One region of the Kitasatospora sp. NPDC058063 genome, then DNA from elsewhere that is predicted to be linked to it. Evidence: riboswitches for the same ligand, from Rfam matches in the RefSeq annotation. Region 1 holds a riboswitch; the other holds the start of a gene.
The links. Region 1 has a riboswitch for S-adenosylmethionine ahead of ACFVUY_RS08940 (IclR family transcriptional regulator). Riboswitches for the same ligand answer to the same signal wherever they lie in the genome.

Region 1 (4,722 bases):
CGGGCGCTCGCCGAGCTGGACGGGATCCGGCGGGCCCCGGCCCGCCGGCCCGCGTGGGTGTCGGACCTCGGGGCGCTGCCGGTCGGGGTGGGGGTCTGCCTCTTCCTCCAGCCGGTGGCGGCGAATGTGCTGGCGGCCGGGCTCGGCTCGCTGATCGTCGTCGGACTGACCGTGCTCGCCCGGCGGCTGCCGTACCTGCGGCCGCTGCTGCCCGTCACCGCCGGCTTCCTGGTCGCGCTGCTGGTCCTCTCGCTCGCCCGGGCCGGGCTGCTGGAGGGCCCGCTGCGGACCATCGTGGCCACGCTGGCGATCCTGCTGCCGGGCGGACTGCTCGTCACCGGGCTGTCGGAGATCGCCGCGGGTGCGGCCAGCGCGGGTACGGCCCGGCTGGTGTCCGGTGCGGTGCAGCTGGCGCTGTTCCTCGCCGGGGTGGCCGCGGCCGCGACGGCGGCCGGCGTGCCGGCCGCCGCGCTGGCCGACGTGCAGGTCGCCAGGCCCAGCTGGTGGGTGATCGCGCTGGGGCTGGCGCTCGCGGTGGCCGGCGTGGTGGTCAGCGTGAACACCCCGCCCTCGGCCGTCCCGTGGATCGTCGTGGTGATCGCGGTCAGCGTCACGGTCCAGGTGGTGGTGGGGTCGGCGCACGGCGCGGCGGTCGGCGGCCTGGCCGGCGCGGTCACCGCCGCGGCCGCGGCCACCCTGGTGCACTGGCTGCCCGGCGGTCCGCTCTGGCAGGTGCTCTACCTCCCGGCGTTCTGGATCGTGGTACCGGGCTCCTTCGGCCTGCTGCACACCGCGCAGATCGAGGTCGGGAACGGCGCGCAGTCGGTGCTGACGGCCGTGTCGGCGGTCTTCGGGGTGTCGATCGGCACCCTGATCGGCTCGGTGATCAGCCGGATCCCCCGTCCCTCCCGCGCCGTGCTGCTGCCCCGGGCCTGAGCCCGGGGCAGACGGCCCCGCCCGTGTCAGGGCCCCGATGCGGCCGGGGCCCGACGCGGGCGGGGCCCCGCTCAGGGGTGGCGCAGCGCCTCGGTGAGCCGGTGCGCGGCCTCCACCACGGCCTGGGAGAGCTGGGCGCCGGGGTGCCGGGTGAGGCGTTCGATCGGCCCGGACACCGTGACGGCGGCGACCACCCGGTTGGACTGGCCGCGGACCGGCGCGGAGACGGAGGCGACCCCGAGTTCGCGCTCGCCGACCGACTGGGCCCAGCCCCGGCGCCGTACGCCGCTCAGCGCGGTGGCGGTGAAGCGGGCGCCCTGCAGTCCGCGGTGGAGCCGTTCGGGCTCCTCCCAGGCGAGCAGGATCTGGGCGGCGGCGCCGACCTTCATGGGGAGGGTGACGCCCACCGGAACGGTGTCGCGCAGGCCGGTGAGGCGCTCGGCGGCGGCCACGCAGATCCGCACCTCGCCCTGCCGTCGGTAGAGCTGGGCGCTCTCCCCGGTGATGTCGCGCAGCTGGGAGAGGACCGAGCCGGCCGCGGCCAGCAGCCGGTCCTCGCCGGCCGCCGTCGCGAGCTCGCCGAGCCGCGGGCCGAGCATGAACCGGCCCTGGGTGTCCCGGCTGACCAGGCGGTGGTGTTCAAGTGCGACCGCCAGCCGGTGGGCGGTGGGCCGCGCCATGCCGGTGGCGGCGACCAGGCCGCCCAGCGTGGCGGGGCCGGCCTCCAGGGTGCCGAGGATCGAGGTGACCTTGTCGAGCACGCCGACGCCGCTCGTGTTCTCCATGTGGGGGTACTCCAGTCTCGGGGCCCGGAGCAGCGGACGGTCGCTGCTCACGGCGGCTCCTGGCGGGGAGCCGGGGGGTGTGGTCAGCGAGGACGGGCCGGGGGAAACGGCCGATTGCCTGCGCCGGGCACGAGACGGGTACGCGAAAGCGCCGGGGCGGGAAGCGCCCGGGCGAAGGACAGCACAGAGAGCACCGTGTCTCCTCATCTTTCCCGCGCCACAGTGGCGACAGGCCGGAGTTGGCACTGCCCCCGGACGGCACGGCGCGTACTTCGGACGCCGGGTCGAACGGGGAGTTGCCGGGGCTTCGTAGGGCCGGTCCCTCCACCCCTCTGGATGATTCGCCAGGAACGATACAAGACTTCCCGGGCCGCTCGGCAAGCCCCCCCACCTCCGACCCCCACCCCGACCCCCGCCCCCGGCCGCCGCCCGCGGGCCCGCTCAGCGGTGGCGCGGCTCCGGCAGGCCGGTGCACGGGGCCCGGTCCGGGCCGCCGGGGGCGGTGGCGTCCCAGTCGCTCAGGGCAGCGAGGGCGGCGGCGCGTTCGGAGGCCGTCGGCCGGGTGCCCTCGGGGCCGAGCAGGTAGTCGGCGACCGGGGTGAGCAGCAGGGTCGCGTCGCCGGCCGGGAGCAGCAGGGCCTCGTCCCACCGGTGCCGGATGACGGTGCGGCGCAGCAGGGTGCCGTGGCGCGGCCGGAGCGGGTGGTGGCGGCCGCGGCGGCGGCGCCGTTCGGGGGCGACCTCGGCCTCCAGGACGGTGCGCACGTCCCGCAGGGAGCCGAGCGGCACGTGTTCGGCGGCGAGGTCGAGGAGGGCCGCGGCCTCCGGGGCGAGCCGGTAGGCGGCGACCACCGCGGCGGTCTCGACGGGGTCGAAGGGCTGCCCGGCGAGCTGGGCCACGTCGATCACATCGCCCGCGAGGAAGGCGCGCCCGAGCCCCTCCTCGGCGAGGGCGATCAGGCATTCCACGTGGTCGTCGGCGGCCAGGTAGGGGCGGACCGGGACGGAGGCGAGGTCGCCGGTGAGCGCGGCGGTGGCGACCCGTACCTGGTACCACGGGTCCAGCAGCGGGTCCTCGCCCGGCCAGCGCAGGGTGACGGCGGTGTGCCGGGGCCGCTCGCCGAGCAGGGTGACCTCCACGGACTCCACCGGGTGATCGGTGACCAGCCGGTTGACGGCCTGCCAGAGCGTGGCCTCGGTGGGGCTGACGAGGACGAGTTCGGCCAGCGGCCGGGGCAGGTCGGGCGGGTAGTAGCCGGCCAGTGGCAGGTCACGGACCGGACGGACCCCGGTGGCGTCGGCGAGGTCGCGCGCGACGCCCGCGTAGCACTCGGCCCGGTCGCGGGCGCGCTGCAGCTCGGCGCGGGCGTGCTGGCCCATCCGGACGCCGTCCCGGGCGAGTGCGGCGAGCACCAGGTACGGGAGGTGGCGCTCGCCCCGGGCGCGGTGGAGCAGGTCGACCGGTCCGGCGGCCGGGTCGACGTCGAGCAGCCGGTGGAGCAGGTCGGTGTTCATGGGGGGTCCGCCTCCGAGAGCCGTGGTGGTCGGCCGGACGGCGGCCGGGCGACCGGGGACGTGGCGGGTCCGGCGGTCGGGGCCGGGCCGACTGCGGGCGCCACACCGTCGATTGTGGTCACGGCCGATCAACGCCGGATCACCACCGGGTCGATGATCCCTCGACATCCCGCGGGGTGCCGTGGGTTGATAGGGGCTCATCGAATCGGGGGGCGGCACGTGCGCGGACGGGGGCGAGCACATGAGGCGGGCAGGTGCAGGGATGGATGATTTCCGGTTCTCGGTGCTGGGACTGATGAGAGCGCAGCGCGGCGCGACCGCGCTGAAGGTGGGCAGCCCCCAGCAGCAGGCGATGCTGGCGGTGCTGCTGCTGCGGCCCGGCCACGGCGCGAGCGCCACCGACCTGATCGACGCCCTGTGGGGCGAGGAGCCGCCGGGCACCGCGATGACGACGGTGCGCACGTACGCCTGGCGGTGGCGCAAGGTGCTGCACGGCGAGGAACCGGACGCGCCGACCGTGCTGACCTCGGTCGGGGACGGCTACCGGCTGGTGCTGCCGAAGCACGCGGTGGACGCGGCGCAGGCGGAGGAGCTGGCGGCGCAGGCCGAGCGCACGGCGGCCGCCGGGGAGCCGCAGCAGGCGCGTGATCTGCTGAACCAGGCACTGGAGTTGTGGCAGGGCGAGCCGCTGGCCGGCATCCCCGGCCCGTTCGCGCAGCGCCAGCGCCAGCGGCTCCAGGAGCTGCGGCTGACCCTGCTGGAGGAGCGGATCGCCCTGGACCTGGCGCTCGGCCGCTACTCCCGGTGCATCCCGGAGCTGACCTCGCTGACCACCGAACACCCGCTGCACGAGCGGGCGTACGGGCTGCTGATGCGCGCGCTGTACCAGGCCGGGCGGCAGGCGGACGCGCTGGCGGTGTTCCGCGGCGCGCGTCAGCTGTTCCTGGCCGAGCTGGGCGTGGCGCCCGGAGCGGAGCTGGACCTGCTGCACCAGCGGATCCTGGAGGGCGACCCGACGCTGGCCGCCCCGGCGCCGGTCCTCCGGCCGGTGTCCGCCGTGCCCGGGCCGGCCGCGCCCGTCGCCGGCCCGGCGGAGCGGACCGCTCCCGGGGCCGGGTCGCCGGAGCCGGCCGGCGGACCCGCGGCGCCGGACGCACCCGCCGCCGCCCCGGCCGGGAGCGGCGTGCCGGCCCCCAGACCGGCCCAGCTTCCGCCCGACGCGGCCGACTTCACCGGCCGCACGGTGCTGGTGGAGCGGCTGCGCGGGGCCCTCGGCGCGCCCGGCCAGCAGGCGCTGGCGATCGCGACCGTGGTCGGCATGGGCGGGGTCGGCAAGACCGCGCTGGCCCTGCACGTCGCCCACCGGGTGCGCGAGGCCTACCCGGACGGGCAGCTCTACGTCGACCTGCGGGGCGCCGACGCCACCCCGGCCGACCCGGAGGCGGTGCTCAGCGGCTTCCTGGTGGCGCTCGGCGTGCCGGCCGAC
Region 2 (4,722 bases), on a different contig from region 1:
GCTTCCAGCTCGCCGGCCACCCGGCGGGTCTCGGCCTGCGCCCGGCGGGTGTCGCTCTCCAGCGACCGCACCTTCTTGCGCAGCGACTCGGCCTCCTTGCGGACGCCGTCCGACTCGGCACGCTGCCGGTCCACCTCCGCCCGCGCGGAGGCCCGCACCTCGGCCAGCTCGGCGTGCAGCTTCTCCACCAGCCGGGCCGACTCCGCGGCCGCGTCCTCGGCACCGGCCCGCTCGGCCTCCTCGCCGGCCTCGGCCACCAGCCGGCTCCAGCCCGCCGAACGCACCAGGTAGGCGGCGGCCGCGACGTCCATCGGATCGGCGGCGCTCGGGACGGTGCCCGACTCCAGCGCCTTCACCAGGTCCGGCTGCCCGAGGCGCAGCCGCTCCGCTATCCGCACCCGGAAGGCCGGCTCCGCCTCCAGGGCCGCCGCCAGCGCGGTGGCCGCGTACTTGGCCCGCCGCGCCGGGGTGAACTTGACGTACTGACGCAGGCTCTGCGGGAGTTCGCCCGCCGGCAGCCCGCCGAGCGCGTCCGAGGCCAGCCCGACCACGCGCCGGCGCACGCCCTCGGGCAGCGGCCGGTCGAGCTTCTCGACGGCGTGCTCCGCCGCGGGCTCGGAGGAGTCGTTCGCCGCCTCGGCCGCCGCCCCGGCCCGGGCCTCGGCCGCAGCGGGCTGAAGCCCCTGGGCTTCGCCGGGCTCCTTCGCTGCGTCCATCACGTCCTCGGCTCCGATCCTGGTCCAGCGGGGCACGGCCGCGACCTCCCCCTGTCGTCACGCTCCGTGCGTCTTGTTCTGCATTGTCCCGTGCGGCGCGGGCGGGTGCGCCGCGCACCCACCCGCCGCCGCGGCGGGGATCAGCCCTGCTCGGTGGGGGCCTGCGCCCCCTCGGCACCCGGGCGGGCCACCAGCTCGACCTGGTCCACCGCGTTGCACCAGCGGCAGCGCACCGACTCGATGGTCTCGCTCAGCACCTCGGTCTCCTCGACCTCGGACTCGCCGGCCAGGTCGAAGTGCAGGAACTCGGTCACCCGCGCGGTGCGGGTCACGTCGAAGCGGGTGAGGTTTCCGCACAGGGTGCAGCGCCAGCGCGTCTCGGCGGTCAGGGCGGGGACGGTCATCGGGGGTCCTCTCGGGTGGTCCCTTCGTGGGCTAGGCGCTCCCCCCGGAGCCCCGGCATCGGCGGCGGGAGGCGGGAATGCCCGCCCCAAGCCTATTGCCTGGGGCAACCATCGCGGCCACCGGTCGCCCGAACACCCGGACTGGTCCACCTGCCGTAAACCGCCGTGTCACCTGCGGCGCCCGGAGGGATGCTTGGCCGCATGGCGCTCGCGGTCCCCGACGACACTGCCGCCCGGGGCGGCCGCCCGGCCGCGACCGTCCCGGCGGTCAGCTACGCCCTGATCGCACTCAACACCCTGGTCTTCCTGCTCGGCCCGGCCGCCGGGCTCAACCCGCTGTACGGCACCGGCCGGGCCCGGGTCTGCGCGGAGCAGCGGTACGAGCAGCGCTGGGGCGCCGTCCCGGCCGAGGTGCTGGCCGGGCGGCCGCTGACCGCCGCGCAGCTGGCCGAGGCCCCCGACCCGGTCCCCGGCTGCCCGGCCGCCCCGACCCCGGGCAAGCACCCGGCCCTGTCCGTCCTCACCGGGCTCTTCCTGCACGCCGGCTGGCTCCACCTGCTGGGGAACCTGCTCTTCCTCCAGGTCTTCGGCCCCACCGTCGAACGGCGGCTGGGCCGGGCCCGGTACGCCGTCTTCTACCTGGCCGCCGGCAGCCTGACCACGTACGGCTTCGCGCTCGCCGAGGCGCACTCGCCGAACTCCACCCGGGTGCTCATCGGGGCCTCCGGGGCGATCGCCGCCGCGCTCGGCGCCTATCTGCGCCTCCACCCCCGGGCCCGGGTCACCACCCTCGTCCCGCTGCTGCTCTTCCTGCCGCTGCGGTTCCCCGCCTGGCTGGTGCTCGGCCTCTGGTTCGCCCTGCAGTGGTGGTCGGTGCACTCGGCCGGGCCCGGGGTGGCGTACCTGGTCCACGTGATCGGCTTCTCGGCCGGGTTCCTCTACGCCTGCACCGTGGTTCGCCACCCCCCGCGACGACCCGGCCGACGCCCGATACGCTGGCGCCACCCCACAAAGGAGCCCGAACTGTGATCACCGCCATCGTCCTGATCAAGACCAGTGTCGACCGCATCCCGGAGATCGCCGAATCCATCGCCGCCATCGACGGCGTCAGCGAGGTCTACTCGGTGACCGGGGGCTACAACCTGGTGGCGATGGTGCGGGTGCGCCGGCACGACGACCTGGCCGAGGTCATTCCGGGCCGGCTCAACAAGGTCCCGGGCGTGGCCCACACCGAGACCCAGATCGCCTTCCGCACCTACTCCCAGCACGACCTGGAAGCCGCCTTCGCCCTGGGCCTGGACGAGTAGCGCTCAGCCCTCGCGACGGCCCCGGTCGATCTGCACGGTCGCGACGCAGCGCCCGCCCTCGTTGCGGTAGTTCCAGGCCGCCCCGTCCGTGACCAGCTCCCGGACGGCGGTCAGGAAGCGGTCGACGTGCTCGTCCGGCGTCCCGGCGCCGAAGCTCACCCGGATCGCGTTCAGGCTGCGCTCGCCCGGCAGCGAGGACTCCGGCGCCCCGCACTCGGACGGGGCGACGTCCTCGTCCCCGAGCAGCGTGCGCACCAGCGGGTGGGCACAGAACAGGCCGTCACGCACCCCGATGCCGTACTCGGCGGACAGCGCGGCCGAGAAGTGCGAGCTGTTCCAGCCCCGGACGACGAAGGACAGCACGCCGACCCGGGCGGAGTCGGAGCCGAACAGGTTCAGCACCTTGACCTGCGGAATCTGCGCCAGCCCCGCGGTCAGCCGGGCGATCAGCTGCTGCTCGCGGGCCTCCAGCGCGTCGAAGCCGGCCTCGGTCAGGGCCCGGCAGGCCGAGGCGATCGCGTAGGCGCCGATGACGTTCGGCGAGCCGGCCTCGTGCCGGGCCGGGCCGGTGTGCCACTGCACGGCCACCGAGCCGTCGCTCTCCCGGGCCACCGTCCGGGTCGCCCCGCCGCCGGCCAGGTACGGCTCGGCCGCGTCCAGCCAGTCCGCCCGGCCGGCCAGCACCCCGGCGCCGAACGGCGCGTAGATCTTGTGGCCGGAGAAGGCGATCCAGTCGACGTCCAGCTCGCGGACCGAGACCCGGTGGTGCGGCGCCAGCTGGGCGGCGTCCAGCACCACCCGGGCGCCGTGCCGGTGCGCGGTCCGGGTCAGCTCGGCGACCGGCCACAGCTCGCCGGTCACGTTGGAGGCGCCGGTGACGCAGAGCAGCTTGGGGCCCTCGGGCGCCCCGGCGAGGGCGGCGTCGAGCGCGGCCACCGCCTCGGCCCGGGAGCGCGGCGCCCGCAGGTAGGTGACATCCAGTCCGGCGTGCGCCCAGGGCAGCAGCGAGGCGTGGTGCTCGGTCTCGAAGGCGAACACCCGGGTGCCGGCCGGAACGGCCGCGGCCAGCAGGTTGAGCGAGTCGGTGGTGGCCCGGGTGAAGACCACCTGGTCGCCCTCGCGCAGGTCGAGGAACTCGCCGACGGTGCGGCGGCTCTGCTCGAACAGGTCGGTGGACAGCTGGGAGAGGTACCCGGCCCCGCGGTGGACGCTGCCGTAGTACGGCGCGTAGGCGGCGACGTCGTCCCACACCCGCTGGAGCGCCGGGGAGCTGGCCGCGTAGTCCAGCGCCGCGTAGCCGACCTTCTCACCGTTGGCGAGCGGGACCTGGACGTCGGCGCCGAGGACGGCGAGCGGGGCGCAGGTCTCGGTGATGGCGAGAGCGGACATGAGGATGCACTCCTTCAGGGGTGAGGGACCCCGGGAGTGCTGCTCGTCCGGCGTCCGCGCTTGTCGCACGGACGGCTTGCCGTGACGACCCGGTCCTCACCCAGGGCACCCCGCCACGGACGGAGGGTTGCCGGACAGCCAGCTGGGGCTTCGCGCTGTCACTCATGACCTGGCGAAGACTCTAGGCCGCGTCCATCGGGTGGTCAAACGGGCATCCAGCATCCGGACAGCACGGGAGCCCGTGCCGGCGTTCCGGCACGGGCTCCCCAACTACCGCCTCAGATCCGGCTGGTGGCCTCCGACCAGCGTCGCAGCAGGTCCTGCGCGGCACCGGAGTCGATCGCCTCCGCGGCCCGCTCCATGCCGGCCGCCAGCTGCTCGGCGAGCGGCGCCTCGCCGAGGTCCAGCGCGACCAGCGCCGCCGCCGTGTTCAGCAGGACGGCGTCCCGCACCGGCCCGTGCTCCCCCGCCAGCAGCCGCCGCGCGACCTCGGCGTTGTACGAGGCGTCCGCCCCGCGCAGCGCTTCGATGCCGACCAGTTCGATGCCGACGTCCCGCGGGTCGAAGGTGGTCTCGGTGACCACCCCGTCGCGCACCAGCCAGACCTGCGAGGTGGTGGTGATGGTCAGCTCGTCCAGCCCGTCGTCGCCGCGGAAGACCAGCGCCGTCGCGCCCCGTTCGGCCAGCACCCCGGCGATCAGCCCGGCCAGCCGGGTGTCGAAGCAGCCGATGGCGTGCGCGGTGACCCTGGCCGGGTTGGTGAGCGGGCCGAGGATGTTGAAGGAGGTCGGCACCCCGAGGTCGCGCCGCGCGGTGGCGGCGTGCCGCATCGAGGGGTGGAACTTGGCCGCGAAGCAGAAGGTGAGACCGACCTCCTCGGCCACCTCGGCGACCCGCTGCGAGGAG

Region 2: another riboswitch for S-adenosylmethionine. It lies ahead of ACFVUY_RS12020 (aminotransferase class V-fold PLP-dependent enzyme); the one in region 1 lies ahead of ACFVUY_RS08940 (IclR family transcriptional regulator).

The regions. Positions count from the first base shown of each region.
Region 1 is NZ_JBHVSD010000004.1:199,292-204,013, forward strand. It holds gene ACFVUY_RS08935 (threonine/serine exporter family protein) at 1-936, shown strand, start outside; gene ACFVUY_RS08940 (IclR family transcriptional regulator) at 1,008-1,721, opposite strand; SAM riboswitch class I at 1,922-2,064, opposite strand; gene ACFVUY_RS08945 (hypothetical protein) at 2,163-3,236, opposite strand; gene ACFVUY_RS08950 (BTAD domain-containing putative transcriptional regulator) at 3,499-4,722, shown strand, end outside.
Region 2 is NZ_JBHVSD010000006.1:65,832-70,553, forward strand. It holds gene ACFVUY_RS12000 (NYN domain-containing protein) at 1-716, opposite strand, end outside; gene ACFVUY_RS12005 (hypothetical protein) at 857-1,120, opposite strand; gene ACFVUY_RS12010 (rhomboid family intramembrane serine protease) at 1,322-2,149, shown strand; gene ACFVUY_RS12015 (Lrp/AsnC family transcriptional regulator) at 2,146-2,427, shown strand; gene ACFVUY_RS12020 (aminotransferase class V-fold PLP-dependent enzyme) at 2,431-3,816, opposite strand; SAM riboswitch class IV at 3,868-3,986, opposite strand; gene trpD (anthranilate phosphoribosyltransferase) at 4,095-4,722, opposite strand, start outside.